Regions from separate parts of the Hydrogenophaga pseudoflava genome, predicted to be linked through region 1. Evidence: predicted binding sites of a transcription regulator. Region 1 holds the regulator's gene; each other region holds the start of a gene.
The links. The regulator FNR, encoded in region 1, switches genes on or off when oxygen is low (the NO sensors DNR and NnrR bind a similar motif). The targets are predictions, from matches to a motif close to TTGATNNNNATCAA.
Positions count from the first base shown of each region.

Region 1 (10,139 bases):
ACAACAGCCTCCGCCTTGGGTGCACCACCGCCTGCTTTCTTTTTCCCGGGCGCAATCATCATGATCATCTGGCGCCCTTCGAGCTTCGGGAACTGCTCAACCACGATCGCATCGCCCAGTTCATCCCTGATGCGATTCAGCAGAGCGAGACCCAACTCCTGGTGGGTGATCTCACGACCCCGAAACCGCAGCGTGATCTTGCACTTGTCTCCGTCGTCCAGAAAACGGCGAATGTTGCGCATCTTGATGTTGTAGTCGCCGTCGTCGGTCCCGGGACGGAACTTCACTTCCTTAATCTCGATGACAGTCTGCTTGGCCTTTGCCTCGGCAGCTTTTTTCTGCTCCTGGTATTTGAACTTGCCATAGTCCATCAACCGGCACACCGGCGGGTTCGCTGTCGCCGCGATCTCGACCAGATCTACGTCCAGCTCACCGGCCATGCGCAACGCTTCCTGGAGGCTGACAATGCCCAAAGGCTCGTTGTCTGGCCCGTTGAGGCGGACCTCGGGGGCCATGATTTCCCGGTTCAGGCGGTGTGCACGCTCTTCACGCTGGCGGCGGTCGCGAAAGTTGGTAGCTATGGCTAGTTCCTTGTCGTGGGCAGTTGGTCAGAAAAAAACAAACCCCTCGGGGCCACGCGCAGTGCACAGCAGCCGAGGGGTCTTCCGGAGCGGATGAAATCACACCTTGGAGGAAACGTCTGTCGCCACTAATTGGGAGAAACTCTCCAGCGACATGACACCGAGGTCTTTGTTGCCTCGTGCCCGCACAGCCACAGCGCCAGCGCCTTTTTCCTTGTCGCCCACGACGAGGATGTAAGGCAGCTTTTGCAACGCATGTTCGCGTATTTTATACGTAATTTTCTCGTTGCGCAGGTCTGTTTCAACCCTAAGCCCTTGTTTTTGCAGCGATTTCGCCACTTCCTGAGCGTAATCCGCCTGCGCATCGGTGATGTTGAGAACAGCCACCTGCACCGGCGCCAGCCAAACAGGGAGCGCACCTGCATGCTGCTCGATCAAGATTCCGATGAAGCGTTCGAGACTGCCCACGATGGCGCGATGCAGCATGATGGGGCGATGGCGCGAGCCATCTTCCCCAACGAACTCTGCGCCAAGTCGTTCGGGAAGATTAGGGTCGACCTGGATGGTGCCGCACTGCCATTCGCGGCCCAAAGCATCCTTGAGCGTGTATTCGATCTTGGGCCCGTAGAACGCCCCTTCACCCGGCAGGTACTCGAACGCACACCCCGAAGCTCTCAGCCCTTCGGCCAACGCCGCCTCCGCCTTGTCCCAGCTCTCTTCGGTGCCGATGCGCTTTTCGGGACGAGTCGAAAGCTTGTAGAGGATGTTGGTGAAGCCGAAGTCCTTGTAGACCTGCTGCAGCAAAGTGGTGAACGCCTTGACCTCGGACTGGATCTGGTCCTCGGTACAAAAAATATGGCCGTCATCCTGCGTGAACGCACGCACACGCATGATGCCGTGCAGCCCTCCCGAGGGCTCGTTGCGGTGACACTGGCCAAACTCGCCGTAGCGCAGTGGCAGGTCCCGGTAGCTTTTGATTCCCTGCTTGAAGATGATGATGTGGCCCGGGCAGTTCATCGGCTTGAGCGCGTAGTCGCGCTTTTCCGACTCGGTCACGAACATGTTCTCTCGGTACTTGTCCCAGTGCCCGGTCTTCTCCCAAAGCGCCTTGTCCAGGATCTGAGGCCCCTTAACCTCCTGGTAGCCGTTGTCGCGGTAGACGGCCCGCATGTACTGCTCCACGGCCTGCCAAACGGTCCATCCTTTGGGATGCCAGAACACGGTGCCAGGCGAGTGCTCGTCCAGGTGGAACAGATCCAGCTCGCGACCGAGCTTGCGATGATCCCGCTTCTCAGCCTCTTCCAACATGATCAAGTACTGCTGAAGCTCATCCTTCGAGGCCCAGGCAGTGCCATAGATGCGCTGCAGCATTTCGTTGCGATGGTCACCTCGCCAATACGCCCCAGCGACTTTCATGAGCTTGAAGTGCTTGAGCTTGCCGGTGCTGGGCACATGCGGGCCACGACAGAGGTCTTCGAAGGCGCCCTCGCGGTACAGCGACACATCCTCGCTGCTCGGAATGCTGGCGATGATCTCGGACTTGTAGTGCTCACCCAGTCCCTTGAAATACGCCACCGCCTCGTCGCGCGGGAGCACACGGCGCACCACTGTTTCGTCCTTGTTGGCCAGTTCGATCATCTTCTTTTCGATGGCCGCAAGGTCTTCGGGCGTGAAGGGCCTCTTGTAGGAAAAGTCGTAGTAGAAACCGTGCTCGATCACGGGACCGATGGTGACCTGTGCGTCGGGAAACAGTTCCTTGACGGCGTAGGCCAGCAGATGGGCGGTGGAGTGTCGGATCATCTCCAGGCCATCGGCGTCCTTGGCAGTGACAATGGCCAGCGAAGCGTCTTCTGCGATCAGGAAACTGGTGTCCACCAACCTGCCGTTGACCTTGCCACCCAGCGCCGCCTTGGCCAGACCGGTGCCGATGGAGGCGGCCACCTCGGCCACGGTCACTGGCCCAGGGAATTGTCGCGAGGAACCGTCAGGAAGTGTGATGTTGGGCATGGCGTGATCAGAGAAAAAAAAAGCGCGGACTTGGCCGCGCTTTAAAAGAGAAGACTGCAAAAAAACTGCAGGCGCGAACTGCTGGCCTCAACTGGCCTGGGCAAAGAGCTCCGGTTTAGTTCGCGGTGTCATAACCAAGCAGTACGAAGTCTAGAGAACAACAAACTTCGATTCTCACACAGTTCTTCGCTGCACTCCTGGCAGATCAGTTGCACTGCGTCTCAAGCCACCCAGGGATCACACAGCTCGTCCCACCCTTGGCAACACAATCCGACATGGCCCGCGAGTCGGCAACCTCCTTGGATGAGCCACTGGCAACACCCCAGACGTTGTTGTTGCCTCTCGCGGCTGATCCACAGGTACCGTTACCGGAGAACTCAAGAATGACCTCGCATCCCATGCCGGTTCCAACCAGGCGTGCGCACTGAACCAACGCATCGCTGTTGGCTTCAGGCTGAGAAGCATAGTTGGTCACAATAGTGCCAACACCGTTGATGGTGTTCACCGCAATCGCACCACGTGCTGTGGCTTCGCCGCCCCCACCACATCCTGCCAAAGTCAAGGACATTGCCAGAACAGACACCCATTTCCATTTGCTCAACACTTGGACTCTCCTGTTTTGTAGTGGCCTGAGCGACCTGCTTTACCCGGCAAATTCTCCCACGGGTAGGGAGGAATATCCCCAAGCAACACACCAATGTAGGAATTTGACGACAGACCACGTACTGGAAATAAGAGAAAACCCCGGGATCGCGGTGCCGCGAGCCGGGGTTGACGTCTCGTACTTGCGAACTGGTCGTCAGAGCGATCAGTGGAACTGCTCTTCTTCAGTCGAGCCGGTCAGGGCCTTCACGGAAGAGGACCCACCCTGGATCACGGTGGTCACGTCGTCGAAATAGCCGGCGCCGACTTCCTGCTGGTGCGACACGAAGGTGTAGCCCTTCTCGCGCGCCTTGAATTCCGGCTCCTGCACCATCTCGGTGTAGTGCTTCATGCCTTCGCCGCGGGCATAGGCGTGGGCGAACTGGAAGGTATTGAACCAGTTGATGTGGATGCCGGCCAGCGTGATGAACTGGTACTTGTAGCCCAGAGCGGACAGGTCGTCCTGGAACTTGGCGATCTGCTTGTCGTCCAGGTTCTTCTTCCAGTTGAACGAGGGCGAGCAGTTGTAGGAAAGCAGTTTGCCGGGGCAGGCAGCGTGCACGGCCTGGGCGAACTCACGGGCGAAGCCGATGTCGGGCACGCCAGTTTCGCACCACACCAAGTCGGCGTAGGGTGCGTAGGCCACGCCACGGCTGATGGCTTGCTCCAGACCGTTCTTGACTCGGTAGAACCCCTCTTGAGTGCGCTCACCGGTCAGGAAAGGCTTGTCGTTGGCGTCGTGGTCGCTGGTGATCAGGTTGGCGGCTTCGGCATCGGTGCGGGCCAGCACGATGGTGGGCACGCCCATCACGTCGGCAGCAAAGCGGGCGGCGATCAGCTTTTCGATGGCTTCCTGCGTGGGCACCAGCACCTTGCCACCCATGTGGCCGCACTTCTTCACGGCGGCCAGCTGGTCCTCGAAGTGAACGCCGGCAGCACCGGCGGCGATCATGTTTTTCATCAGTTCGAAGGCGTTGAGCACGCCACCGAAACCGGCTTCCGCATCAGCGACGATGGGCAGGAAGTAGTCGATGAACTCCGGCGAACCCGGCTCGATGCCACGGCTCCACTGGATCTCGTCCGCACGCTTGAAGGTGTTGTTGATGCGGCGGACCATGGTGGGCACCGAGTCGTAGGCGTACAGCGACTGGTCGGGGTACATGGTTTCACTGGTGTTGCCGTCGGCAGCAACCTGCCAGCCCGACAGGTACACGGCTTCCAGACCAGCCTTGGCCTGCTGCATGGCCTGGCCGGCGGTGATGGCGCCGAAGGCGTTGACGTAGCCCTTCTTGGCGCCACCGTTGACCTTTTCCCACAGCTTCTCGGCGCCACGCTGGGCCAGCGTGTACTCGGGCTGCATTGATCCGCGCAGACGCACCACGTCAGCGGCGGAGTAACCGCGCTTGACCAGCTTCCAGCGGGGATTGGTTGCCCAGTCTTTTTCCAGGGCTTCGATCTGCTGTTGGCGGCTCAGTTGTTCTTTGAGGGACTGGGGCATTTGGGACTCTCCATGAGGTTGATGAACGGGACGGCTTGTCGCTGCTGCAGACCGGAGCCGATGGGAGAACTTTAAGTCTTATAGAAGACTTTTGGAAGCTCTTATGTCTTATATAAGACAAAAAATAAAACCATTTAAAATCAACAATCTCCAAAACATATTCCGCCATACAAAATCATTTCTCTTGTATTGAGAAATTTTTTTGCAGCGCAGCAGGAGATTTTTCTCATTGCGAAATAACACAACTCCATCTGGAAGACACTGATCACCGTTGACTGGGGCATGATGCTCGCCCTATGTCATCACAGCCAAAGTTACCAACCACACCCGCAAAATTTGGTGCGTATGTCTGCCTCGCGGCCAGCATGGCGCTGGTGGGGAGCTATGTCGCACTCTCCAAACCATTGGTTACAGCCTTTCCGGTTTTCCTGCTTGCGTGGCTCCGCTTCGGTCTCGGGGGTGCGGCCATGTGGAGATGGCTGCGCAAGCCTGCCGAAGAGCCCCAGCTGTCCGCTCGCACACGAAAGCTGCTGTTTCTTGAGTCCTTTCTGGGCAACTTCCTGTTCTCAATCTGCATGCTGTTTGGCGTGTCGATGACCACGGCGGTGTCCGCTGGTGTGGTGATGTCATCCATTCCCGCGGTGGTAGCCGTCCTCAGCTGGGTGTTTCTCAAAGAGCGCATCGGCAAGCGCACCGCTCTTGGCATTGCGTGTGCTGCGGTCGGCATCGGGCTCTTTTCAATGCAGAAGGCCGGCGGGACCGCGCACGCACAAGCTGTCGGATGGTTCGGTCTCGGTCAGCAGTTCTGGGGCAACTTGCTGGTCTTCGCTGCGGTGCTTTGCGAAGCCTCCTATGTGGTCATTGGCAAGCGGCTCACGGAAGGCCTGGGGCCCAAGCGGATATCCGCCATCATCAACCTCTGGGGTTTTGTGCTGGTCACGCCCTTTGGGCTGTGGGCGGCCAGAGCCTTTGACTTCGCCTCCATCACAGCACCCATGTGGGGCCTGCTGGTCTTTTACGCACTCGCCGCCAGTGTCTGGACGGTCTGGCTCTGGATGACCGGCCTGAAGTCCGTTCCCGCCGCTCGCGCCGGGGTGTTCACAGTGATGCTCCCGATCAGCGCAGCCACCATCGGTGTGCTGTTCATGGGTGAAACCCTCAGCACCGTCCAGATGCTTGCTTTTGGTATCGCCTTGCTGGGCCTGGTTCTGGCAACCCTGCCAGGACGTTCAAGCTGAGAGGCTCACGCGCACCACAGACCGGTGGGATCGGTGATTCCCATCCAGAGCGCCCAACCGGAGGTGGCGGCCAGTGCAATACCTGCCAGCCGGATGCCCCAGCCACCCGAGCCGTCGCCTCGTAAACGCAGCAATAGCCAGGGACCGATGGTCAATGACAGTGATGTCCCAGCAGAGAACAGCGCCATGATCGTCGCGCCCTCCATCGCGTCGGCCGACAAAGAGGCGACCATCAGCGCGGAATACAGCAACCCGCATGGCATCAGGGCCCACGCGACGCCGAGCACCGCGGGAGCCTTGGCCCCCAGGCGTCCGAACACTGGTCGCGTCCTGCGCCAGACGCCTTGGGCCAGCCCGTCGAGCCATGCTGGCTGGCGAGCCTGCCAGATCAGCACCAAACCAAGCAGCATGGCTGCCACGTGAAACATGGTCCAGACCGGCCGGATCACCGAGGTGTTGGTTCCCAGCCAGGCCAGGCCTTGCACCGAGCCTGCTGCAATCGCCCCGAAGAGGGAGTAGCCAAGCAGTCGTCCGGCCTGGAAGGTCAGCAGAGCCGAAGTGCTCTGGCGCCCGGTCCCGCCACGACTGATGCCCGCACACGCGGCACCACACATGGCGACACAATGGGGACCACCAGCGATCCCCATGAACAGTGCGGTGAGTGCCATGGATGTTTGCATGGCAGAACTCTAGCAGTCGCAGCCCTCGCGCCGGTTCGAAACCACGCGAGTCAGATGATCTTGGAGAAACGCGCCCGGTCCTGGTCGACCTGCAGGTTTTTGTCGAAAACCATGGCAATGGCGCGAACCAGATACCAGCCCGATGGCGTCACCTCCACACCTGAGTCGTCGATGCGAACCAGTCCGTGTTCGGCATAGCCAGCCAGTACCTCCAACTCGCGCGCAAAGTAGCTCTTGCAGTCGATCAAGTGCCCCAGGTTGATCGATTCGAACTGAAGCTGACCCTGACACATCAGCGACATGATCACGGAGCGGCGCAGCAGGTCGTCCCTGGTCAGTGCCAGCCCGCGCACGATCGGCAGCCGGCCCTGGTCCAGCGCATCGTAGTACTCCTCGATCGTCTTGGCGTTCTGGCTGTAGGTCGCGCCGATGCGGCCGATGGCCGAGACACCCAAAGCGATCAGGTCGCAATCCGGCTGCGTGCTGTAGCCCTGGAAATTCCGGTGCAGGCGCCCTTGACGCTTGGCCACCGCCAGCGCATCCGTGGGCAGCGCAAAGTGATCCATGCCGACATAGACATACCCCGCATCACTCATGGCATCCAGCGAAGCCGACAGCATCGACAGCTTGTCTCCCGCGCTGGGCAGTTCGGCAGCGACGATTCGCCGTTGCGGCTTGAAACGCGCCGGAAGATGCGCGTAGGCATACAGCGCGATGCGGTCGGGGCGCAACTGGTTGACTTGGGCAAGCGTACGGGCAAACGACTCAGGGGTCTGCAGCGGCAGCCCATAAATGAGGTCCACGTTGACCGACTCAAACCCGATCTTGCGGGCTGTCTCGACCAGTGCGAACACCTGTTCGGCCGGCTGCACCCGGTGCACCGCTTTCTGAACAGCAGGATCGAAATCCTGGACACCGAAACTCAGGCGGTTGAACCCCAGCCTGGCCAGGGTCTGCAAACGCTGGTCCGTCACGGTGCGGGGGTCGACCTCAATGGAGTACTCGCCTCCGGGCACGAGAGTGAAGTTGCGCCGGATCATCGTCAGCAGATCTTCCAGCTCGGCGTCGGACAGGAAGGTCGGCGTCCCTCCTCCCAGATGCAGCTGGGACACGGCATGCCCCTTGCCGAAATGCTGCACCTGCAACTCCACCTCACGCGACAGATACCGCAGGTACTCCGCAGCCCTCTCGTGGTGCTTGGTAATGACCTTGTTGCAGGCACAGTAGTAGCAAACGGACTCGCAGAAAGGAATATGGACGTACAGCGACAACGGCAGCGCGAGCGAGCCTGCCCGACGCTGTTCCAGCGCCTGGATGTAGTCGCTCTCCGTGAACGCTTCTACAAAGCGGTCCGCGGTGGGGTACGAGGTGTAGCGGGGCCCCGGGATGTCGAATCGCTTGAGCAATTCGTCTGAAATGGCGTGACTCACAAACAATTCTCCAGTTCTCAGCGCGAATGTGCACCAAGGCAGAAATCGCACCCTTGATCAAGATCAAGGGCCGTCCAAGCCCCGGGTTTTCCCCCATGCGTGCAACGAGGATGAGCGCGCCCGCCTTGCTGGCACTTGTGGCCATGCGTTAAGCTTCGGGAGAAATCTGGAAGATTTATGGACATTCACAGCATCAAAGTCGCCTGTTCCAGCTGCAACCTTCGGGAGTTGTGTTTGCCAATGGGCCTCAATCCCGAGGAAATGGGCAAGCTGGACACCGTGATCTCCACGCGCAGGAGGATCAAGCGGGGAACCGCGCTGTTCAACACCGGCGACAAGTTCACTTCGCTCTACGCAGTGCGCTCGGGCTTCTTCAAAACCTGCGTGACCACGGCCGATGGGCGAGACCAGGTCACCGGCTTCCAGATGACCGGAGAAATCATCGGCATGGACGGCATCGTCAGCGACCGCCATTCCTGCGACGCGATTGCGCTTGAGGACGCCGAGGTCTGTGTGATGCCGTTTGACCAGGTCGAGGAACTCTCGCGGGAGTTCACCACACTGCAACACCATGTCCACAAGATCATGAGCCGGGAAATCGTCCGCGATCACAGTGTCATGCTGCTGCTGGGCAGCATGCGTGCCGAGGAACGTCTCGCAGCGTTCCTTCTCAATCTCGTCCAGCGTCTGCATGCACGAGGTTTCTCGCAGTCAGAGCTCATCCTTCGGATGACCCGGGAGGAGATTGGAAGTTACCTGGGCATGAAGCTCGAGACCGTGAGCAGGACTTTCTCGAAGTTCGTTGAGGAAGGCACCATCGAAGTCAAACAACGCTACGTACACATCAAGAACACCGATGCACTCAAGCAGATCGTGAACCCTCAGAGCTGCCGTTGAGTCTGGGCGTTTGAACGAAAGAAACCCCGCTTGGGCCCAAGGCCTGAGCGGGGTTTCTCTTTGTGTGCAATCCGAGGGTTAGCCGCACCCGCCGTTGCGGGCGCAGTCCCGGGGGCGCTCCGCTTCGGGAACCGGGCAGCGGTTGACTTCGAACGGAGACATGGACAACAGGGTGGTCAGCGCGCTCGATGCCATGGTGACGCCCCAGAACACAAAGAACGCCAAGGTGTAGATGGCTTGGCGAGACAACTCCAGGGGGCTGCCGAACCAATGGAGATCACCAGGGTCGACCATGGCGAAAACAACCATCTCAAGCACAGCAGCCACCAGAAAGGCAGGCCAGGCTATCCACATCCACCGCTGAGCATTCATGATGCGTCTCCTTCACTCCTGTGTTGTCACATCCGGCGGTGTGGCGTCCTACTTGGAGGGTGCCGCCGGGACGACGGGAGAGGCGGCGTGATTGCGGGCCTGATGGGCCGGCTGCAACTTGGCCATCGCATCGACCTTGGCCTGCCCTTCCAGCCGCTGAGCCGCCGCAAGATCCCTTTCGTAGTCGGACTTGTTGAGCACAGGGTCCGGATTCTTCACCGCGATGACCACGGTGACCAAGCCGGCAACGATCACCAGCAAAGGACCTCCCACCACCATCCACATGTGCGGGACTTTCCACCAGGGCGTGCTTGGCGCGCGGTCGACTGGACGAGGTATTGCTGACATGACTTGTTCCATAAGGCGTGTAATTTCAGTTTAGCGCGGAACGATGAAGACCGCCTTCTCCACCACCTCGGACGCATCAGCGGCGGTGGACCGGACGGTGAACCGTATCGGGTGCGACCCGGCGGGCGCGGCGTTGGGCGGGAGCTGCACCCGCACGGCGGCGGAACGCACTTCCGTGGAAAGCACTTCCACCTCGGTTTCCGACGCGATCATCACGCCCTCAAGACCGTCGACGCTGATCTGGTAGCGCTGCGGCGACTCGGTCGCATTCATGATCTGCAGGCGGAACACGTTTTCGATGCGCCCCTGCTCCACCATGCGCGCCAGCGCGCCACGGTCGCGAATCACATCAACTTTCAGCGGCGTGCGCAGGAAGAGGCTGACAAACACAGCCAGGGTGATGACCGCCAGAACGCTGGAGTAGACGAGCACCCTGGGACGGAAAG
Region 1 is NZ_CP037867.1:3,121,482-3,131,620, forward strand. It holds gene infC (translation initiation factor IF-3) at 1-581, opposite strand, end outside; gene thrS (threonine--tRNA ligase) at 681-2,588, opposite strand; gene HPF_RS14945 (DUF4189 domain-containing protein) at 2,794-3,192, opposite strand; gene aceA (isocitrate lyase) at 3,397-4,728, opposite strand; gene HPF_RS14955 (DMT family transporter) at 5,025-5,966, shown strand; gene HPF_RS14960 (sulfite exporter TauE/SafE family protein) at 5,972-6,646, opposite strand; gene hemN (oxygen-independent coproporphyrinogen III oxidase) at 6,697-8,076, opposite strand; gene fnr (fumarate/nitrate reduction transcriptional regulator Fnr) at 8,254-8,973, shown strand; gene HPF_RS14975 (hypothetical protein) at 9,052-9,345, opposite strand; gene HPF_RS14980 (FixH family protein) at 9,394-9,630, opposite strand; gene ccoG (cytochrome c oxidase accessory protein CcoG) at 9,724-10,139, opposite strand, start outside.

Region 2 (10,139 bases), 2.3 Mb from region 1:
GTTGCTGTGCGTGGCGTGTGCGCCGGTGTCGGCGCTCATCGCCGCTTGCGGGGTGGACATTCGGGTCTCCTCCTGTGGGGTCCTGCGGGTGGGGTTCACGCGGCGCGGCCCGCTGCATTCTGCCGCAGGCCGTCCGGAGATCCGCCCTCGCGTCCAGGCACCAGCGCGGCGATGACGGGCCAGGCCGCCAGGGCCGCGACCAGGTGCTTGAGGCTGTGACCAGAAACCGCGCCGGCGGTCGCGCGGAACACGGCTTCGTCGCCCAGCTCCAGCAGCTTGGCCAGCGCGTACAGGCCGATCAGGGCGCCCAGGCGGATGCCGATGGCGCCCGCGACCAGTTTGAGCAGCGCCAGCCGGACGATGAGCGCCATGCCGCCGAACTGCAGCACGGCCCAGGGCAGGACGTTGCCGTTGGACGCCGGGAGCATGGCCGAAAGCAGCGCCACCGGCAGCAGCACCCGCAGCGCCTGCCGGGCCGGAGCCTGGCCCACGCGCTCGACCACCGCCAGCGCGAGCGCGCCTGAAAAGGTCACCGCCATGCCGAGGCGGTCCCAGACCAGGCCAGCGGGGTCGGGCGCCCAGTGGTACCAAGCCGAGCCAAGGCCGGTGACCAGCAGACCCACGAAGAACACCCGAGCGGCCTGCCGCGTCGCGGCGGGCCGCGCGCGGCGCCGCATGACCAGCAGGCCCCAGAGGCCCGCCAGCGCCAGCGGGGCGTTGGTCAACACGTCCATGGCATTCGGGATGCCCAGCAGGGTGCGCGCATCGACAAAAGGGTGGCCGTGTGCGTGCAGCTGCGCATGGCCGTGGGCGTTGAGCGCAAGGCCCAGGGCCTCCGCCAGCGCAGGGCCGGCGGTCAGCGCGAGCAACCAGAGCAGCAGCAGGGCGACGGCCCAGCGCCCGAAGGCGGGAGAGGGAGCAACGGCGGGAAGGCGCATGGAAGGACACTCCTGGGTCGGTGGAACGGCGGGCGCAGTGTCCCGGCCGACCCCGCGGATCGGGGCGCACCGTGCGATACAGTGGCCTTCCTCTTCACCACCGGTATCGCCATGCGGTACCCGCACCGCATGAGTACCACCCTCGACCTCGTCGGCACCATCAAGAAGGAACTCAAGGCTGCGCAGATGACCTACGCCGACCTGGCCCAGGCCCTCGGCATGGCCGAGTCGAGCGTCAAGCGCATGCTGGCCAAGGGCGACATGTCGCTCTCGCGGGTGGACGAGATCTGCCGCGCGCTCAAGATCGACTTCGCCGAACTGGCGCGCCGCGTGGCCGATGCGCAGCCGCTGCTCAAGGAGATGACGGCCGAGCAGGAGCGCGCCGTGGTGGCCGACAAGAAGCTGCTGCTGGTGGCGATCTGCGTGCTCAGCCAGTGGACGCTGGAGCAGATCACCGCGGCCTACCGGCTCACCGAGGCCGAGTGCGTGAAGTACCTCGCGCAGCTGGACCGCATCGGCATCATCGAGCTGCGCCCGCTCAACCGCTACCGCCTCAAGCTGGCCAAGACCTTCCGCTGGCGCCCGCACGGCCCGGTGATGAACTACTTCCGCGAGCATGCCCTGCTGGACTATTTCGCAGGCGGCTTCGACGGCGCGGGCGAGGGCGTGATGCTGGTGCACGGCTCGGTCAGCCGCGCACTGGCGCCGGTGTTCCTTGAAAGACTGCAGAAGGTGGCGCAGGACTTCGCGCAGCAGCACCAGACCGACCAGAAGCTGGCGCAGAAGGACCGCGAGGGCTACACGCTGGTGCTGGCGATGCGCAGCTGGGAGTTCGAGGCCTTCAGTCGGCTGCGACGGTGAAGGCTGTCTTTGCCCGTGCTGGCATGATGTCGGGCTTGCCCGGAACCCGGGCTGTTTCATTTCTGCTTCGACATGACCGCTTCCGCCGACCACGACACGCCCGACAACGCCGCTGCGGCGCCCGCAGAAAGCCCTGCCACCCAGCCCCCCAGTGACGCCCGCCCGCCGCGCCGCAACGATCGGCCACGCGGCGGCCGCAATGGTGGCAATCAAGGCGGCCGCAACGGCGGTGGCCGGCGCCCGCAGGCCCCAGGAGCGGCCAGTGCCGAGCGTCCCGCCCAGGCGGCACCTGCGCGCCAGCACCCCGTGCTGGACCAGCTGGCCTCGCTCTGCCCGGTGCTGTTCGGCGAGACACCGCTGCCCCTCAAGCGCGGCATCTTTGAAGACCTGCTGGCCGCTCACCCCGGGGTGCTGGAGAAGGACAGCCTGAAGGCCGCGCTGGCGCTGCACGCGCGCTCCACCCGCTACCTCACGGTGATCGCCTCGGGCCAGCAGCGCCACGATCTCAGCGGCCAGCCGGTGGAGGCGCTGACGCCCGAGCAGGTGCACCACGCGCTGATCGAGGTGTTCCGCCGCCGCGGCGCGCGCAGTCGCGAGGACCTGCGCCCCAAGCTGCGCCAGCGCATCCTCAAGGCCTACGAGGCCTCGGGCCTCTCACCCGACGAGTACCTGCAGCGCGTGCATGGCCGCGACGAAGAGGTGAACCAGATCAGCCGCGACGCGCTGGCCGAGGTCAGCGCCCGCGCTGCCCGCGAAGACGCCCTGCTGCGCGCCTTCGAGGCCAGTGGCAAGGGCATCAACGAGTTTGCCGACATGTACGGCCTGCACGTGCTGGATGCCAACCGCTCGCTCGAACGCGCGCGGGCGCGTCAGGCAGCCGCTAAACCGCCGGCGCCGTGAACACCGTCAGCACACCGGTGTAACCGTAGAGCTGCTGGTGTGCGATCTCGCCGCCGGCGAAGAAGCCCACCAGCGGCACGTCGCCCAGCGCGCGGCGCACGATCTGCAGCTCGGCGCTGGGCGCCCCGAAGTGCAGCCCCCCACGGCCCGAGCAGCTGACGTAGAGGGCGCCGACGATGTGGCGCGCCGCCACCGGTTCGGGGTCGGCCGCCACCATGCTGGAGCCCATGCCCAGGGTCTCGGGCTCCAGTTCTTCGCGGATCTCGCTGCAGACGCGGATCAGGTCGGCGCGCGCTGCCTGCATGTGGCGCTCACAGAAGGCCAGCCGCGCGCCCAGCGGCGGGTGCTCGGCCACCGCCACGCCGTGGCGGGCCGGGTCCAGCCCGATGATGTGGCGCACCATGACCTCCGGGCCGAACTGGCCGCGCGCATGGCGCTGCGCGGGCGCATCGGCCAGCAGGTGCTGCGGCAGCGTGAGACCGACCAGGGTGCGGCGCAGCCGCTCCATCGCCTGCTGCGGCTGCGCCAGCGACACTCCCAGCTCGCGCAGCAGCACGTCCAGCGCGGGTTCGCCGTCGAGTTCCAGCACCAGGTTGCCCTCGACCGCGGTGATCGTGCGTTCGCGGTCGATCGGCTGCGCGCCCTGGGTCACGCGCGAGATCAGCTCCACCTCCGGACCGAAAGCCACACCGCTGATGCCGCCGCTGAACACCCCGCCCACCGCCCCCTGCCCCCGCAGGTGGCCGGCGCTGCTGGCGGCGAACTGCACGCTGGCCGAGCGGCTGCCCACCAGGCCACCGAAGACGTAACCCGACTGCGTGCGGTCGGCGACCTCGGCCACCAGCTCACCCAGGTCGTGCGCGCCCGGGTCGGCGTGCAGCAGCGCCGTGTGCGCGACGAAGCCCGACGGCTCGCTGCCGCTGGCCGGCAGCGGCGCGACACCGCTGAAGACGCGGTACTGGTCGGGGCTGAGGTCGCACAGCATGACCGCCAGCGCAGGTTCGTCGAAGTACTCGACGTTGTTGGCCGCGATGCCAACCCCCACGGTGCCGGACCAGTCGGTGATCTCGGGCAGCTCGGCGCTCAGGTGGTCGAGGATGGCCTGCGCCTGGGTGGCGTAGTGGTCGGTGATGTAGAGCAGACCGAGCGACGGCGTGGCGGCGTAGGCTGGCAGGGCCATCTGCGCGCGCAGCTGGGCCAGCACCAGGGCCGCGGCCATGCGCCACTGCGGGTGGGTCGCGTGGGCGTAGGGAAACAGCTTCATGGCGGTGGCAGACCTTCCCGGAGTTCAGCGACGGCGCGGGGCCTTCTTGGCCGCGGTCTTGCGGACAGCGGTCTTCTTGGTCGCAGGGGCATTGGCGGCGGGCGATTTTTTGGCGGCGGCACCGGAGGCCGGCAGAAAACCGGGGAAAAACGCGGTAGGCATGGGCCAGTCGCCCGCGCCCAGAGGCTGTGTGGGCGCCGCAGGTGCCGCCTTCGTGGCAGGTTTCTTCGCGGCAACCTTCTTGGGTGCGGCGCGGCGGGCCTTCGGTGCGGGTTTTCTGGCGGTCGCCGGCTTTTCCGCAGGCGACGAACCGCCGGTGACGGCCCGCACCGCCGCCGAGCCCATGCCGGCCGCGCGGCCGACGGTGTCACCCACCGAGCGACCGGCCTTGGCGGCCATGCCCGTGGCGGTCTTGACCGCTTGCTCGGTCAGCCCGCTGGCGACGTTGCGCGTGGCGTCCAGCGCGCCCTGCTTGGCCATGTCCTTCATCGCGGTGCTGGCGATCTGCTGGAACTGCTGCGACAACGCCCCCCACCAGGCCATGGGATCGACCACGCCCTGTGCGGCATCGGCCGGCGCCGCGGCCTTGGCGGCGGGTTTGCGGGGTTTGGGCTGCGCGGCGGGCCCCGGAGCCGGTTCGGCCGCCTCGGACGGGGCGCCGGGGTTGCCGTAGGTGCGCTCGGGAATCTCCAGCCCCGCGAACTGTGTCGGCACCTTGCCGGTAAGGCCCGACACCGTGTCGGCCGCCTTGAGCTTGAGCGCGTTGGCCACATCGCCGAGGTTGAAGTTCATCGCCTTGAGCGTGGCCAGCGACATCTTCTGCACCTCCAGCGCCTGGACGGTCGCGCCCAGGGCCTTGGCGTTCTGGTCGAGCCAGAACTGCACCGCCTTCAATTCCTCGATGCGCTTTTCCAAGTCCTCGACGTTGAAGGTCGGCGCCACCCAGTGGCCCAGGTTGGGCATCTGCGGCAGGCTCTTGCCCAGGCCCTCCGCGACGCCGCCGGCGGCCTGCCCCGCGAGGTTCTGCAGGAACTCGAAACCGGGGACGAACTTGCCGAATCCGCTGGTGTCGCTCATGGCGGTCTCCTGGTGGAACATGGTCAGGTGTCGGCACCGTAACGCGGCGCACGGCGCTCGCGCAAGGATGCCACACCTTCGCGCACATCCGGTCCGGCAAAACCCATGAATTCGAGCGCCAGCGAGGTGTCGAAGGCCGGGCCGGCCTGGCGCAGCCAGTTGTTCAGCGAGTACTTGGTCCAGCGGATGGCGGTCTGGCTGCCCGAGGCGAGGCGATCCGCGACCTCCCAGGCCTTGTCCAGCAGCGCGTCGTCGTCGACGGCCAGCGACACCAGGCCGATGCGCTCGGCCTCCTCGCCGCTGATCGGGTCGCACAGCATCAGGTAGTACTTGGCCTTGGCCAGGCCGCACAGCAGCGGCCAGACGATGGCGGCGTGGTCGCCCGCTGCCACGCCCAGGCGGGTGTGGCCGTCGACGATCTTCGCGCTTTTCGCGGCAATCGAGATGTCCGCCAGCAGGCCCGCCACCAGGCCGGCGCCCACGGCCGGGCCGTGCATGGCGCTGACGATGGGCTTGTCGCAGTTGATGACGTTGTAGACCAGGTCGCGCGCCTCCTTCCAGACCCGCGTGCGGACCTCGAAGTCGGTCGCCATGTCCTGCACCAGCGCGAGGTCGCCACCGCCCGAGAAGCCCATGCCACTGCCGCGCAGTACGGCGCAGCGCACGCTGTCGTCGCGGCCCACGTCGCGCCAGATCTCGCTCAGTTCCCAGTGACCCTCGTGGCCGGCGGTGGGCAGCTTGCCGTTGCCGCCGGGGCCGTCGGCCTTCATGCGGATGTCCAGCACCGAGGGCACGCCGTCCACGGTCGGGCCGCGGCGCGTGATGTCGAGGGTCTGGTAGCGGCTGTAGTCGACAGCGGACATCGTTCTTTCTCCTGCAGATTTTTGAGAATGAAAGCGTCGATTCTGCGGGGGAACGCGGCGTTTTCCGCCGGGGATTTCCCTTTGGCAACCGGCCCGAACGGTGGCGGGCTTGACGTCGATCAAGGCAGTCACACACAGTCGGGCGCACCATGAAACCGTGGTCGCAGGACCCACTCGACCCAGAACCCACACACGAGGAGAACCCATGAACACCCCCATTTCCGACACCTTCCGGCAGCAGCTGCAGGCCATGCGCGCCGACGTGCTGGCGCAGTTGCGGGCGCAGCGTGGCGGCAAGATCGGCCGCGCCGAGGCCGCGGCCAACGCGCGCGAGACCGAAAGCGACGACTGGGCGCAGGCCGATGCCGAACGCGACCTGGCGTTTGCCATGGAAGAGCGCGAGTCGGCCGAGCTGGTCGCCATCGACGAGGCGCTGCAGCGCGTGGCCGACGGCAGCTACGGCCTGTGCGTGGACTGCGGCGATGCGATCGCCACCGCCCGCCTGCACGCCAACCCGGTGGCCCTGCGCTGTGTGGCCTGCCAGGACAAGGCCGAACAGGCCAGCGGCGCCACCAAGCCGGCCGGCTACTGATCTTTTTTCTTTCCTCACTTTTTTCAGGAGTACTTTGCATGACCACATTCCACGCCGTCGTCTGGATGGACCACAGCCAGGCCCACGTGCTGATGTTCGACAAGGAGCACATCGAGGCGCAGCGCGTCAAGGCGCGCCAGCAGCACACGCCCAAGCACGGGCACGTCGGCGCCGACAAGGACTTCTTCAAGGCCATCGCCGCCTCGCTGGACGGGGTGTCCGAGGTGCTGCTGACCGGTCCGGCCAGCGCCAAGATCGAGTTCCGCGACTGGTGCAAGCACAACGCGCACGTGGTGGACAAGGCCGTGGTCGACGTGGTCAACAGCGACCACCCCAGCGATGCCCAGCTGGTCGCGATGGCGCGCCAGTATTTCCTGAAGTTCGACCAGAAGGCCGCCGACCCGACACAGCGCTGATATCCTGCGCGGATGACCTCCAGCACGCTGCCCGCCCGAAGCCTGTTCCACTTCGCCTTCCACGTCACCGACCTGGACGAGGCCCGGCGCTTCTACGGCGGCGTGCTCGGCTGCACCGAAGGGCGCAGCACCGATACCTGGGTCGACTTCGACTTCTTCAGCCACCAGATCTCGCTGCACCTGGGCGAGCCCTTCAAGACCACGCGCACCGGCCGGGTGGGTGAGCACCTGGTGCCCATGCCGCACTTCGGCCTGGTGCTGCTGCTGCCGGCGTGGCGCGCGCTGGCCGAGCGCCTGACCGCCGCCGGCGTGGACTTCGTGCTGCCGCCGCAGGTGCGCTTCGAGGGCCAGCCCGGCGAGCAGTGGACCATGTTCTTCTGCGACCCCTTCGGCAACCCGATCGAAGTCAAGGGCTTCGCCAGCACCGAGGCCATCTTCGCCGCCTGAGCGACGTGAACGGCCTGCACCTGACCGCCGATCTGCGCGGCTGCCGCTGCGAGCTGGCCTGGCTGACCGACGCCGACCGGTTGCTGGCCGCCTGCGTGCAGCGGGTGCAGACCAGCGGGCTGCAGGCGGTGGCGCAGCTGGGCCACCGCTTTCCTGACACGCTACAGGGCCCGGGCGGCGTCACCGCCACCGTGCTGCTGGCCGAGTCGCACCTGTGCGTGCACACCTGGCCCGAGTCGCGCAGCGTGAGCCTAGACGTGTACGTCTGCAACTTCGGCACCGACCACTCGGCGCGCGCCGAGCAGCTGATGACGGCGCTGCTGGCGCTGTTCGAGCCGGACGAGGCGCTGCGGCGTGCGGTCGAACGCGGCGCGGCACCCCCGGCCTGACCCGCCCAGGACCGTTCAGCCGCGCAGCCGGCGCGCGATGTGTTGCCCGGCCAGGTGGCCGCGCGTGAAGGCCTCTTCAAACACCGAATAGCCCGCCCAGTCGGCGTGGGCGAACGCCAGCCGGTCGTCGTGCCACGGCCCCTCGTACAGCGAGCCGGGCGCCGGCATGGCCATGGCGTGGCCGTAGCGCGTCACCGCCACCTCGCGCACCAGCGCCGGCAGGTCCGGGTGCGGCTGCGACAGCTCGGCCAGCGCGCGGTCGCGCCAGTGGGTCCAGGGCAGATCCAGCAGCGCCTGGCGCGCCTGCGGCTCGTCGCCCAGCGGCAGGTACCAGGTCCACACGCGCGGCCCGGCCACGCGTTGCAGCGACTGGTGGCTGGCGTCGACGTAGCCCAGACCGGCGCTGCCGTAGGTCACGTTGTCCCAGCCCGGGTGCGCGCCGCCGCGGTCCTTCGGCGCCTCCTGGAGCAGCAGGTTGACCACGGCCCAGGGCGCCAGCGGCAGACCCTCCGCGCGCGTCGCCACCACCGGCGGCAGCGGATCGATCACGCGCCGCGCGATGAACACCGGCAGCGCCACCACCACGGCGCGGGCCTGCCAGCGGGTGATCCGCCCGTCGGCCATCGACAGGCTGTCGACGGTTACACCCTCGCGCCCCGGGCGCACGCGCAGCACGCCCTGCCCCGCGCGCAGCCGCTCGCCCAGCCCCGCGGCCAGCCGCTGCACCAGCCAGGCGTTGCCCTCGGGCCAGGTCAGCAGCGGCTCGGCCTCGCCCTCCTCGCCCGGCGCGGGAAAGCCGTGGCGGCTGGCGAAGTAGTGGATGCCGGCCCAGGCCGACACGCGGGCGGCGCCGGCACCGTAGTCGTCGCGGCAGGCGTAGTCGAGGTACCAGCGCAGCTGCGGGTCGTTCAGGCCGTGGCTGTCGAGCCACTGCGCAAAACTCTGCGCCCAGAGCGCGCGCACGGCGTCGGTCACGGGCAGGCGCACGGCCGGCATGGCGTAGCGCTGCGCGCGCCGGGCCTCGTCGATCAGGCGGCTCAGGCGCCGGTACTGCTCCAGCGTGGACGCGGCCACGCCGTCCAGCGGCAGCAGGCCGTCCTGCCAGCCCCCGTTCCAGAACAGCCGCTCCTGCGGGCTGTGGCAGAGGTGGCGCTCGTCGTAGACCCAGCGGCCGGCCACGCGCTGGCGCAGGCCGATCTGCTCCAGCCAGCCCTGCAGCTCGGGCGCGTCGTCCGAGGGCACGGGCAGGTAGTGCGCGCCCAGTGGACAGGCCAGACCACCCAGCCGCCCGGCACGCGCATTGCCGCCGGCCTCGGGCTCCAGTTCCAGCAGCGCGAAGTCGTCGATGCCGGCCATCGTCAGCGCCCGCGCCGCCGCCAGCCCGGACACGCCACCGCCGAGCACCAGCACGTCGGCGCGGCGCTGTGCGGCCGGCTGGGCCAGCGCCGCATCGCGCCAGCGGTGGCCGCGCGCCGGGTCGGGTCCGGTGAAGCCGCCCGTCACCTCGCTCGGCGCCGGCTGGCAGCCGAGCAGGCCCGCCCCCGCCGACGCGCCCAGCCAGCCCAGGCAGTCGCGCCGCGTCAGAGACATGGGGCCTTCACTTCGAGACCTTTCCCCATTCCGTTTCGTAGGTGTGCACCAGCACCTGGTTCGACAGGCGGTTCACCTCGGTGGTCATCCGCGCCATGTCGGCCGGGAAGTCGAACAGCAGCGGCAGGGTCTGGGGCGTGAGGAAGCGCAGGCCCTCGGGCAGCGGTGTGACGGACGGCGTGAACGGCCGGTGGCTGGCGACGATGAAACCCCACTCACCGAAGCTGGGCACGTGCGCGTGGTACGGCGCGGTGCGCAGGCCGGCGGCCTCGATGGTGGTCGCCACCGTCCAGTAGCTCTGGCGCGCCACCAGCGGCGAGGTGGTCTGCACGACCGCAAAACCGCTGGCCGACAGGCGCCGCGACAGCAGCGCGTAGAAGGACTCGGTGTAGAGCTTGCCGACCGAGAAATTGGTCGGGTCGGGAAAGTCCACCACGATCACGTCGAACATGTCGATGCCTTCCTCCAGCCAGCGGAAGGCGTCGGTGTTGACGATCTGCACGCGCGGCGAGCGCAGGGCGTCGGCGTTGAGGCGGCGCAGCGCGGCGTCGCTGGAGAACAGCCTCGTCATCGCCGGGTCCAGCTCGACCAGGGTCACCTGCTGCACGCCGGGGTAGCGCAGCACCTCGCGCACCGCCATGCCGTCGCCACCGCCCAGCACCGCCACGCGCCGCGGCGCACCGCCCCCGCGCGCGTAGGCCGACATCACCGGGTGCACCAGGGCCTCGTGGTAGCGGTACTCGTCGCTTTCGGCGAACTGCAGGTTGCCGTTGAGGAACAGCCGGTGGCCCTGGGGCCCGCG
Region 2 is NZ_CP037867.1:544,894-555,032, reverse strand. It holds gene HPF_RS02825 (MFS transporter) at 1-60, opposite strand, end outside; gene HPF_RS02820 (hypothetical protein) at 96-938, opposite strand; gene HPF_RS02815 (helix-turn-helix domain-containing protein) at 1,068-1,799, shown strand; gene HPF_RS02810 (ProQ/FINO family protein) at 1,872-2,699, shown strand; gene HPF_RS02805 (FIST signal transduction protein) at 2,680-3,963, opposite strand; gene HPF_RS02800 (PhaM family polyhydroxyalkanoate granule multifunctional regulatory protein) at 3,988-5,040, opposite strand; gene HPF_RS02795 (enoyl-CoA hydratase/isomerase family protein) at 5,064-5,903, opposite strand; gene HPF_RS02790 (TraR/DksA family transcriptional regulator) at 6,109-6,495, shown strand; gene HPF_RS02785 (hypothetical protein) at 6,534-6,911, shown strand; gene HPF_RS02780 (VOC family protein) at 6,924-7,358, shown strand; gene HPF_RS02775 (S-adenosylmethionine decarboxylase family protein) at 7,364-7,747, shown strand; gene HPF_RS02770 (flavin monoamine oxidase family protein) at 7,763-9,337, opposite strand; gene HPF_RS02765 (polyamine aminopropyltransferase) at 9,345-10,139, opposite strand, start outside.
Region 2: a site for FNR is predicted at 6,013-6,026, ahead of HPF_RS02790 (TraR/DksA family transcriptional regulator). Genes of this name have one in related genera too.

Region 3 (10,139 bases), 1.8 Mb from region 1:
ACCATGTAGCCGGAGAAGCTGCTGTGCGGGCCGTCGTCGTGGTGGCCGTCACCGTGATCGCCGTGATGACCGCCGTGGTGGATTGCAGTGTCGTGCGCGCTCATCACAGCACTCCCATCAGGTAGACAAAGGTGAAGACGCCGATCCAGACCACGTCCAGAAAGTGCCAGAACATCGAGAGGCACATCAGGCGGCGCTTGTTCTCGCGCGTCAGGCCGCGCTGGGCAATCTGGATCATCAGCACCACCAGCCAGATCGAGCCGAAGGTGACGTGCAGGCCGTGGGTACCGACCAGGGTGAAGAAGGCCGACATGGCGGCGCTGCTCTGCGGCGTGGCGCCTTCGTGGATCAGGTGCGCGAACTCGTACAGCTCCACGCCCAGGAAGCACAGGCCGAACACGCCGGTGACAGCCAGCCAGCCCAGCGTGCCGCCGACCTTGCCCTGCTGCTTTTGCAGCATGGCGAAGCCGAAGGTGATGGACGAGAGCAGCAGGAAGGCGGTGTTGATGGCCACCAGCTTGAGGTCGAACAGCTCGGCGCCACCGGGGCCGCCCGCATAGCTGCGGCCGAGCACGCCGTAGGTCGCGAACAGCGCCGCGAAGATGAGGCAGTCGCTCATCAGGTAGAGCCAGAAGCCCAGCGCGGTGCCGTTCTCGGGGTGCGGCTCGCGGTCGAGGTGGTAGGCGCGCGTGGCGCCGGGGGTGAGGGCGATGTCAGACATGGCGGGCCAGCAGTTGGGTGCGTGCGTGTTCGGTGGCGGTCACTTCGGACGCGGGGATGTGGTAGTCGCGCTGGTAGTTGAAGGTGTGCACGATGGCCGCGAGCACGATGGCCGCGAACGAGGCGATGGCCAGCGGCCACATGTGCCAGATCAGCGAGAAACCCCAGACCAGCGAGAGCGCCGACAGCACCACACCGGCACCGGTGTTCAGCGGCATGTGGATGGCCTTGAAGCCGGACAGCGGGCGCTGGTAGCCGTGCTTCTTCATGTCGGCCCAGGCGTCGATGTCGTGCACCACCGGGGTAAAGGCGAAGTTGTACTGGGGCGGGGGCGACGAGGTGGCCCACTCCAGCGTGCGGCCATTCCACGGGTCGCCGGTGTGGTCGCGCAGCTGCTCGCGCCGGAAGAAGCTGACGGCGATGCAGACCAGGAAGCTGGCGATGCCGATGGCCACCAGCACGGCGCCGAACAGGGCGATCTGGAACCAGATCTGCAGCGACGGGTCCTCGAAGTGGCTGACGCGGCGCGTCACGCCCATCAGGCCCAGCACGTACAGCGGCGTGAAGGCGAACCAGTAGCCGGCCAGCCAGAACCAGAAGGACACGCGGCCCCAGAAGTCGTCGAGCCGGAAGCCGAAGGCCTTGGGGAACCAGTACACCATGCCGGCGAACAGGCCGAACACCACGCCGCCGATGATCACGTTGTGGAAGTGCGCGATCAGGAACAGCGAGTTGTGCAGCACGAAGTCGGCCGAGGGCACGGCCAGCAGCACGCCGGTCATGCCGCCGACGACGAAGGTCACCATGAAGCCCACGGTCCACAGCATCGGCACCTCGAAGCGGATGCGGCCGCGGTACATGGTGAACAGCCAGTTGAAGATCTTCGCGCCCGTGGGGATCGAGATGATCATGGTGGTGATCCCGAAGAACGAGTTCACGCTGGCGCCCGAGCCCATGGTGAAGAAGTGGTGCAGCCACACCAGGTAGGACAGGATGGTGATGCAGACCGTGGCGTAGACCATCGACGTGTAGCCGAACAGGCGCTTGCCGCTGAAGGTGGCGACCACCTCGGAGAAGACGCCGAACACCGGCAGGATCAGGATGTAGACCTCGGGGTGGCCCCAGATCCAGATCAGGTTCACGTAGAGCATGGGGTTGCCACCCAGCTCGTTGGTGAAGAAGTTGGTGCCGACGTAGCGGTCCAGGCTCATCAGCACCAGCGCGGCGGTGAGGATGGGGAAGGACGCGACGATCAGCGCGTTGGTGCACAGCGCGGTCCAGGTGAAGACCGGCATGCGCATCAGGCCCATGCCCGGTGCGCGCATCTTCACGATGGTCACCAGCAGGTTGATGCCCGAGAGCGTGGTGCCCACCCCGGCGATCTGCAGCGACCAGATGTAGTAGTCCAGCCCCACGCCGGGGTTCTGCGCGCCGAGGTTGGACAGCGCCAGCCAGCCCGAGGTGGAGAACTCGCCCAGGAACAGCGAGACCATCACCAGCACCGCGCCGGCGGTGGTCATCCAGAAGCTGAAGTTGTTGAGGAACGGGAACGCGACGTCGCGCGCGCCGATCTGCAGCGGCACCAGGTAGTTCATCAGCCCGGTGACCAGGGGCATGGCCACGAAGAAGATCATGATCACGCCGTGGGCGGTGAAGATCTGGTCGTAGTGGTGCGGAGGCAGGTAGCCCAGGTTGTCGCCAAAGGCCATGGCCTGGTGCAGGCGCATCATGATCGCGTCGGCGAAGCCGCGCAGCAGCATCACCAGGCCCAGGATCATGTACATGATGCCGATCTTCTTGTGGTCGATGCTGCAGAACCAGTCGCGCCACAGCGGGCCCCACAGGCGGAATTTCGTCAGCAGGGCGAGCACGCCCAGGCCACCCAGCACCACGGCCACGAAGGTCCACAGCAGGATGGGCTCGTGCGTCATCGGGATCGAGTCCCAGGTCAGGCGCCCCAGCAGCCAGTGGTTGGTAACGGAAGAAGGATCAGCGGACATGGCGGTGTCTTGGGTGAACGGTTCGGTGGGTGCTCAGGGGCGGGCGGTGAACGTGGGCAGCGTGTCGTCGGCAGAGCAGATCTCCTGCGCGGCGGCGGCTTCGAGGGCGCGGGCGCTGCGGTGGGCGCGGTTGCGCGAGGCGTCGAGCGCCATCACCTGGTGCATGCAGGTCTTGCCCTCTTCCACGCAGAGGCCCACCACGCGGTCGAACAGGCCGGCTTCGACCGACGAGAAGCGCTCCACCGGGTGGCGCTCGCTGGGCTTGGCGAGCGCCAGGTAGGCCTGGCGGGTCAGCGGCTGGCCCTCGGCCTTGGCCCTGGCCACCCACTGCTCGAAGTCCTGTTCGCTCAGGCCGTGGAAGCGGAAGTTCATGCCCGAGAAGCCGGCGCCGCTGTAGTGCGAAGACATGCCGCGGAACACGCCGGGCTGGTTGATCACCGCGTTCAGCTCGGTCTGCATGCCGGGCATGGTGTAGATCATGCCGGCCAGGTCGGGCACGTAGAACGCGTTCATGGTGGTGCTGGAGGTCAGCGTGAAGCGGATCGGGCGGTCCACCGGCGCGGCCAGCTCGTTGACGGTGGCGATGCCCTGCTCGGGCAGAACGAACAGCCACTTCCAGTCCAGCGACACCACCTGCACCTCCAGCGGCTTCACGTTCTCGGGCAGGGCCTTCTGCTCGGAGATGCGGTCGAGCGGGCGGTAGGGGTCGAGCTTGTGGGTGGTGATCCAGGTGATGGCCCCCAGCGCGATGATGATCACCAGCGGCGCGGCCCAGATCACCAGTTCCAGCTTGGTCGAGTGGTGCCAGTCGGGCGCGTAGTCGGTCTCGGCGTGCCGGCTGCCCTGGCGGTAGCGCCAGGCGAACCACAGGGTCAGCGCGATCACCGGCACGATGATCAGCAGCATCAGCACGGTGGCGATCACGACCAGGTCGCCCTGCTGGGCGGCCACGTCGCCGGCGGGGTTGAGCACGACCAGCTTGCTGCAGCCCGTCAGCAGGCTGGCGAGCAGGGGTAAGGCGGCGAGACGGAGGGGTGTGGTGGGGCGCATGCGGAGCAGGAGGGTTTCTCGACAAGCCGAACCGGGAAAACCCCAGTTGCGGAATCGGCGGGAATGTATCGGCTTTCCGCAGCGTTTTCGATTGGACGTTTTGTCCTATGTCAATGCGCCGGACTTCGAGTCACGATATAGGGGTCGCACAAAATCGGCTCTCCGGAATCCCCACATGCCCAGCCACACCCTTGAAAAGCCCGGCGCCGCGCCCCGCCAGCCCGCCGCCGCCCCGACCCACGAACACACCAGCCCGGGCGACATCGCCGTCGGCGTGGTGATCGGACGGACCTCGGAATACTTCGACTTTTTCGTCTTCGGCATCGCCTCGGTGCTGGTGTTCCCGGCGGTGTTCTTCCCGCACCTGAGCCGGCTGGACGGCACCCTGTTCGCCTTCGGCATCTTCGCGCTGGCCTTCGTCACCCGCCCCATCGGCACGGTGCTGTCGATGGCGGTGCAGCGCCGCTGGGGCCGCGCCACCAAGCTCACCCTCGCCCTCTTCGTGCTGGGCACCTGCACCGCCGGCATGGCCTTCCTGCCGGGCCACGCCAGCCTGGGCGCCGCCGCCATCGTGCTGCTGACCGTGCTGCGTCTGGGCCAGGGCCTGGCGCTGGGCGGCTCATGGGACGGCCTGCCCTCGCTGCTGGCGCTGAACGCACCCGCTGGCCGGCGCGGCTGGTACGCCATGCTCGGCCAGCTCGGTGCGCCGCTGGGCTTCGTGCTGGCCGCCGGCCTGTTCGCCTACCTGACCAGCAGCCTGTCGCAGGAGGACTTCCTCAGCTGGGGCTGGCGCTACCCCTTCTTTGTGGCCTTCGCCATCAACGTGGTGGCGCTGTTCGCCCGCCTGCAGCTGGTGAGCGCCCACGAGGAAGAAGGCCTGCTGGACCGGCAGGAGTTCGAACCCGTGTCCACCCGTGAACTGCTGGGCTCGCAGGGTCACAACGTGTTCATCGGCGCGTTTGCCGCGCTGGCCAGCTACGCGCTGTTCCACATCGTCACGGTGTTCCCGCTGTCGTGGATCCACATCTACGCCCAGCAGCCGGTGACCGGCTTCCTGGTGGTGCAGATCGCGGGCGCCTTCCTGTGCGCCGGGGCCATCGTCGCCTCGGGCTGGCTGGCCGACCGCTACGGCCGCCGCACGACCCTGGGCAGCCTGGCCGTGCTGATCGGCGTGTTCAGCGGCTTCGCGCCCATGTTGCTCAACGGGGGCGAAGTGGGCCAGGACCTGTTCATCCTGATCGGCTTCGTCCTGCTGGGCCTGTCCTACGGCCAGGCCTCGGGCACGGTCACGGCCAACTTCGCGCCGCGCTTCCGCTACACCGGTGCGGCGCTCACGTCCGACCTGGCCTGGCTGTTCGGCGCCGCCTTCGCACCGCTGGTGGCGCTGGGCCTGTCGGCCCACTTCGGACTCGCCTTCGTCAGCCTGTACCTGCTCTCGGGCGCAGCCTGCACGCTTGGCGCGCTGCGCCTGAACCGCGCGCTGGAATCGCGCGACTGAACCTCAGACCACCATGCCGGGGTTGCCCTGCATGCCCACCAGCTTGGGCGTGTTGATCTTGCGCGGCGCGATGGTCTTGTGGTTTTTGAAGTAGGCCTCCATTACATCCCAGATCGGCTCGCCCTTGGCGCCTTCGGCCACCGGCGCCCAGCCCGCCACCTTGTAGGTCTTGCTGGCTTCGATCGCCTTGCCATTGAGCATCATGTTGCTGATGCGTTTGCCCGAACCCGCATTCGGGTCGCAGGTGTAGGCCAGCCCGCCCACGCGCACCATGTCACCACCCTGCTGGTAGTAGGGGTCGGGGTTGAACAGGTTGTCGCAGACGTCTTCCAGCACGGTCTTGATGGTCTCGCCGCTCATTTCGGTCAGCGTGCTGGTCGGGTAGGTGATGGCCACCTGGTCCATCATCAGTTCGCGCGTGATGGCCTGCCCCGGCAGGATGGTCGTGCCCCAGCGGAAGCCCGGCGAAAACGCCATGTCGGCGCCCTTGACTTCCATCAGCGCGTCCACGATGAGCTGGTCCCACGAACCGTTGAAGTTGCCACGGCGGTACAGCAGGCCTTCGGACACGGCCAGCGTCTCGTCGAGTTTGGCCTTGTAGGGCGCGCGCACCTTGTCGATGTAGGCCTGCATCTCCTTGTCGGCCGGCAGCAGGTTGGCGAACACGGGCAGCAGCTTGTAGCGGAAGTCCTGCACCTTGCCACCGCGCACATCGAAGTCCAGCACGCCCAGGAACTTGCTGTTGGAGCCGGCGTTGGTCACCAGGGTCTGGCCCTTGGCGTTCTTGACCACCAGCGGCGCGGGCATGCCGTCGTGCGTGTGGCCGCCCAGGATGGCGTCGATGCCGGTCACGCGCGAGGCCATCTTGATGTCCACGTCCATGCCGTTGTGCGAGATGACGACCACGGCCTGCGCCCCCTTGGCGCGCACCTCGTCGACCATCTTCTGCATGTTCTCGTCCTGGATGCCGAACTCCCAGTTGGGCACCATGTAGCGCGGGTTGGCGATCGGGGTGTAGGGGAAGGCCTGGCCGATCACGGCGACGGGCACGCCGTTCATTTCCTTGATGACGTAGGGCTTGAACACCGGGTCGCCGAAGTCGTTGGTCTTGACGTTCTGCGCCAGGAAGTCCAGCTGGCCGGCGAAGTCCTTCTCGATGATCTCCTTGACGCGCTGCTCGCCCAGGGTGAACTCCCAGTGCGGGCACATGGCGTTCACGCCCAGCAGCTTGCAGGCGTCGACCATGTCCTGGCCGTTGGTCCACAGCGCGGTGGCACTGCCCTGCCAGGTGTCGCCGCCATCGAGCAGCATGGCATGCGGGCGGCTGGCCTTGAGCATCTTGACCAGGGTGGCCAGGTGCGCGAAACCGCCGACCTTGCCGTAGGTCTTCGCGGCCTTCTCGAAGTTGAGGTAGGTGAAGGCGTGCGCCTCGGCGGTGCCGGGGCGGATCTTGAAGTGCTTGAGCAGCGCCTCGCCCACGATGTGCGGCGGCCGGCCCACGGCGTCGGCCACGCCCAGGTTCACGTTGGGCTCGCGGAAGTGGATGGGCGTGAGCTGCGCATGGCAGTCGGTGAAGTGCAGGAAGCTGACGTTGCCGAACTTCGGCAGGTCGTACAGCGCCTGTCCCGCGCCAGGCTTGGCGGCCAGCACGTCCTTGTGGTTCAGGGCCATGCCGCCCGCACTGGCGACGGCCAGCACCTGCATGAATTCACGACGGCTGAAGCTCATAAACATTCCTTCTCAATTGCACACTGATATTTGAGTCAAATTTTTTTGGCCGGAGGGCCCGCGCCGGCTTGCACCGGCGCGGGCCCGGCCGGTCACTGGTTGACCGGCGACTTGGGGTCCAGCAGCAGGGCCATCACGTCCTTGAGGTTCTTCTCGCTCAGGATGCCCTTGTGGCCGGCGCGCGGCATCTGCGAACACGCGTTGTAGGCGCGCGAGTTCCACAGCTTGCCCCAGGTGTATTCCACGATGGCCTTGGAGGCCGGCGCATCCGGATCGCTCACGCCCCGCAGCTTGCCGTAGTTGTAGAGGCTGGGGCCGAGGTTGCCGAAGGAGATTTCCTTCTTGTCCATCTGGTGGCAGTTGTAGCAGTTGCCGCCGTTGACGTCGGTGGCCTTGTCGGTCCAGGTCAGGCCGCGGCCGCTCTGGGCGATCTTCTCGCCCTCCTTCCAGTCACCGATGAACTTGCCGTCGCTGGGCATCTTGATGGTCTTGAGCGCGTCGGCCTCGATGGCCTTGGCGGTCTTCTCGTCCAGCGGCTTGCCAGCCACGTCGGCGGCGCTGCACAGGCGGTTGGCTTCGTCCTGCTTGAGGTAGTCCAGCGTGGCGATGCCGTTGGGCTGGAACGAGGCTTTCACGACACTGGCGTGCACCTGGTCGTAGTCGGCACCGGCACCGCCGGTGGAACAGGCGCCCAGCGCCAGGACGGTCAGGGGGAACAGGGCGATGGCAAAGGTCTTTTTCATGGGTCGTCTCCTGCGGATCAGCGCTTGATGGCCGGCACGATGGACTCGGCGCCCTTGGCGTTCACACCCATGTACACCTGCAGCGCGATGGTGGCGTCGCTGCCGAACTTGGGCTCGGGGAAGCGCTGCTGGCGGTAGCAGTCGTTCAGGCGCTTCTGCATGGTCCACATCTGCGAGTTCGACACGCGGTAGGCCGGCCAGGCGGCCACCCCCACACCGTCGCCCGGGTTCTTGGTCAGGTTGGGCAGCTCCTGCAGGCGGATGCGGCCACCGTCGACGCCGTGGCAGGACGAGCAGGCAAAGTCGTGCGGGCCGCCGCGCTGGAAGAACAGGCGCTTGCCCACCTCGTACATGGTCTTTTCCTGGGCATGCGTTTGCGACAGGTTGAACCGCTCACCTTTGGACTGGGTCGCCACATAGGTGGTGATGGCCACCAGGTTGGCGCCCTCGCCTTTTCCGATCGAAGGCGCGGCCTTGTACAGCTCGGCCTCGTTGAGGCCCTGCAGCGTGACCATGCAGTGGATCAGACGCGTCTCCAGGTCCATGACCTTGCCGGTGTCCTTGAAGTAGCGCGGCAGCTCGGTGAAGGCGCCCTTGAGCACACCGGGGCCCTTGCCCAGGTCGCACTGCTCCAGCGAGGCGTTCTTCGGCCCGCGCTTCTGCTTCCACAGTTCCTCACCCTTCATCTCGAAAAGTTCGGCCGGGTTGCCGTCCTGCAGCATCTCGCGGTATTTGTTGATGCCGTCCAGCGCGGCGTTGCCCTGGGCATGCACCGCACCCAGCGCGAAAACGCCACCCATCAGAAGGGCAGCGTGGCGAGCGTCGAATTTCATGGGTCATCTCCTGTTGTTGTGGAAGGCAGTGGCAGCGGCGTGCTGCCAGCGGTCACCGCGGAACCGGCTCCGCCGGGCCGCAGGTGACGCCCCCTGGAGGGGGTCGCGCGAAGCGCGGCGGGGTGTCAGGCGATCGCCGCTTCGTCGGTGCGCGAATCGCCCTTGTTGTCGACCCACTTCACCACGACCTTGTCGCCCTTGGCCGCGCCCTTGAACTTGAAGGACAGGAAGGGGTTCTGCGACACCGAGCCGCTGAACATGGCCTTGAGCACGGTCTTGCCGTTGTGGGTGGCTTCCAGGTCCTTGATGAAGTGGGCGGGAATGAGGGCGCCGGCCGCGTCTTTGCGGGTACCGGGTTCCATGGGGTGGGACATCAGCACGCGAACGGTGGTTTCGTCGCCGGCGAGGGCGGCACGGATGCGCATCGGATCAGCCATGATGGACTCCTGTCAATTCAATGAAATGGGGGAAGGTTCGGGAGGTTCGGGGCGGGTCAGCCGCCGCAGCCACCCAGGGTCACCTTGGTTTCCTTGGTGGCCGAGAAGAGCTTGCCGTCGGCCTTGACCACGGCGATCACGTTGGTGCTCTGGCCCATCTTCAGGCGGGTCTGCACGTCGGCGGCGGTGCCGGCCGGGATCATGAAGCCGCACGACAGCGGGGTCGGGTTCTTCTCGACGATCAGGTACATCTCGGTGGTGTTGGGCAGCTTGCTGGTGGCGCCCACGGGCACCACGGCGCCGTTCTCGGCGATGTCGGGCGACACCACCGACACCTGGTCGCTGGTGGCGGGCGTGCCACCGATGGCCTTGAGTGCGTCTTCCAGCGTCTTGACCTGGAAGCTGGCCTGGTCGACGGCGGCCTGGGCCTGGCTCTGGGTGACGATGCCCAGCGAGACCAGCGTGGCGAACGCGCCGGTGGACTTGAGGGCGGTGCGACGGGATTGGTTCATCTTGAACTCCTGGTGAAAAGAGGGATGGGAGATTATTTGTCGGGAGCGCCGGCCAGCACCCACTCGGCAAGCAGTTTCAGCTCGTCGTCCTTCAGGGCGGGCTGGGGCGGCATGGGCACCGCGCCGTACAGACCCGAACCGCCGGACTTGATGCGCGCGGCCACCACGGCCACGGCGTCGGCCTGGCCCTTGTGCTTGGCGGCCACTTCCTTGTAGGCAGGGCCCACCAGCTTCTTGTCGACCGCGTGGCAGGCCAGGCAGGCGCTCTTGGTGGCCAGGGCCTTGGCGGCGGCGGCGTCGACCGCAAAGGCGCCGGCACACGACAGCAGCGCGGCCGCCGACACGACGATTCGGGAAAGGTGCATGGTCATAGGGTAGTGGCTCCTTGTGATGGGAAGAATGGGGTTTACGAGTAAATCCGAATATTCAATCTGGCTTGTCATTGACTCACTTCGCACCGGCGGCGATCCACTGCGCGATGGCCTTGGCGTCGTCGTCCTTGATCTGGGGCTGGGGCGGCATGGGCACCGCGCCCCACACCCCCGAACCACCGGACTTGATCTTGCCCACCAGGTAGGCCTCGGCATCGGCCCGGCCCTTGTGCTTGGCGGCGATCTC
Region 3 is NZ_CP037867.1:1,278,991-1,289,129, reverse strand. It holds gene cyoD (cytochrome o ubiquinol oxidase subunit IV) at 1-104, opposite strand, end outside; gene cyoC (cytochrome o ubiquinol oxidase subunit III) at 104-721, opposite strand; gene cyoB (cytochrome o ubiquinol oxidase subunit I) at 714-2,720, opposite strand; gene cyoA (ubiquinol oxidase subunit II) at 2,754-3,770, opposite strand; gene HPF_RS06290 (MFS transporter) at 3,946-5,268, shown strand; gene soxB (thiosulfohydrolase SoxB) at 5,272-6,996, opposite strand; gene soxX (sulfur oxidation c-type cytochrome SoxX) at 7,089-7,739, opposite strand; gene soxA (sulfur oxidation c-type cytochrome SoxA) at 7,757-8,572, opposite strand; gene soxZ (thiosulfate oxidation carrier complex protein SoxZ) at 8,698-9,009, opposite strand; gene soxY (thiosulfate oxidation carrier protein SoxY) at 9,066-9,521, opposite strand; gene HPF_RS06260 (c-type cytochrome) at 9,554-9,886, opposite strand; gene HPF_RS06255 (c-type cytochrome) at 9,969-10,139, opposite strand, start outside.
Region 3: a site for FNR is predicted at 3,871-3,884, ahead of cyoA (ubiquinol oxidase subunit II). Genes of this name have one in related genera too.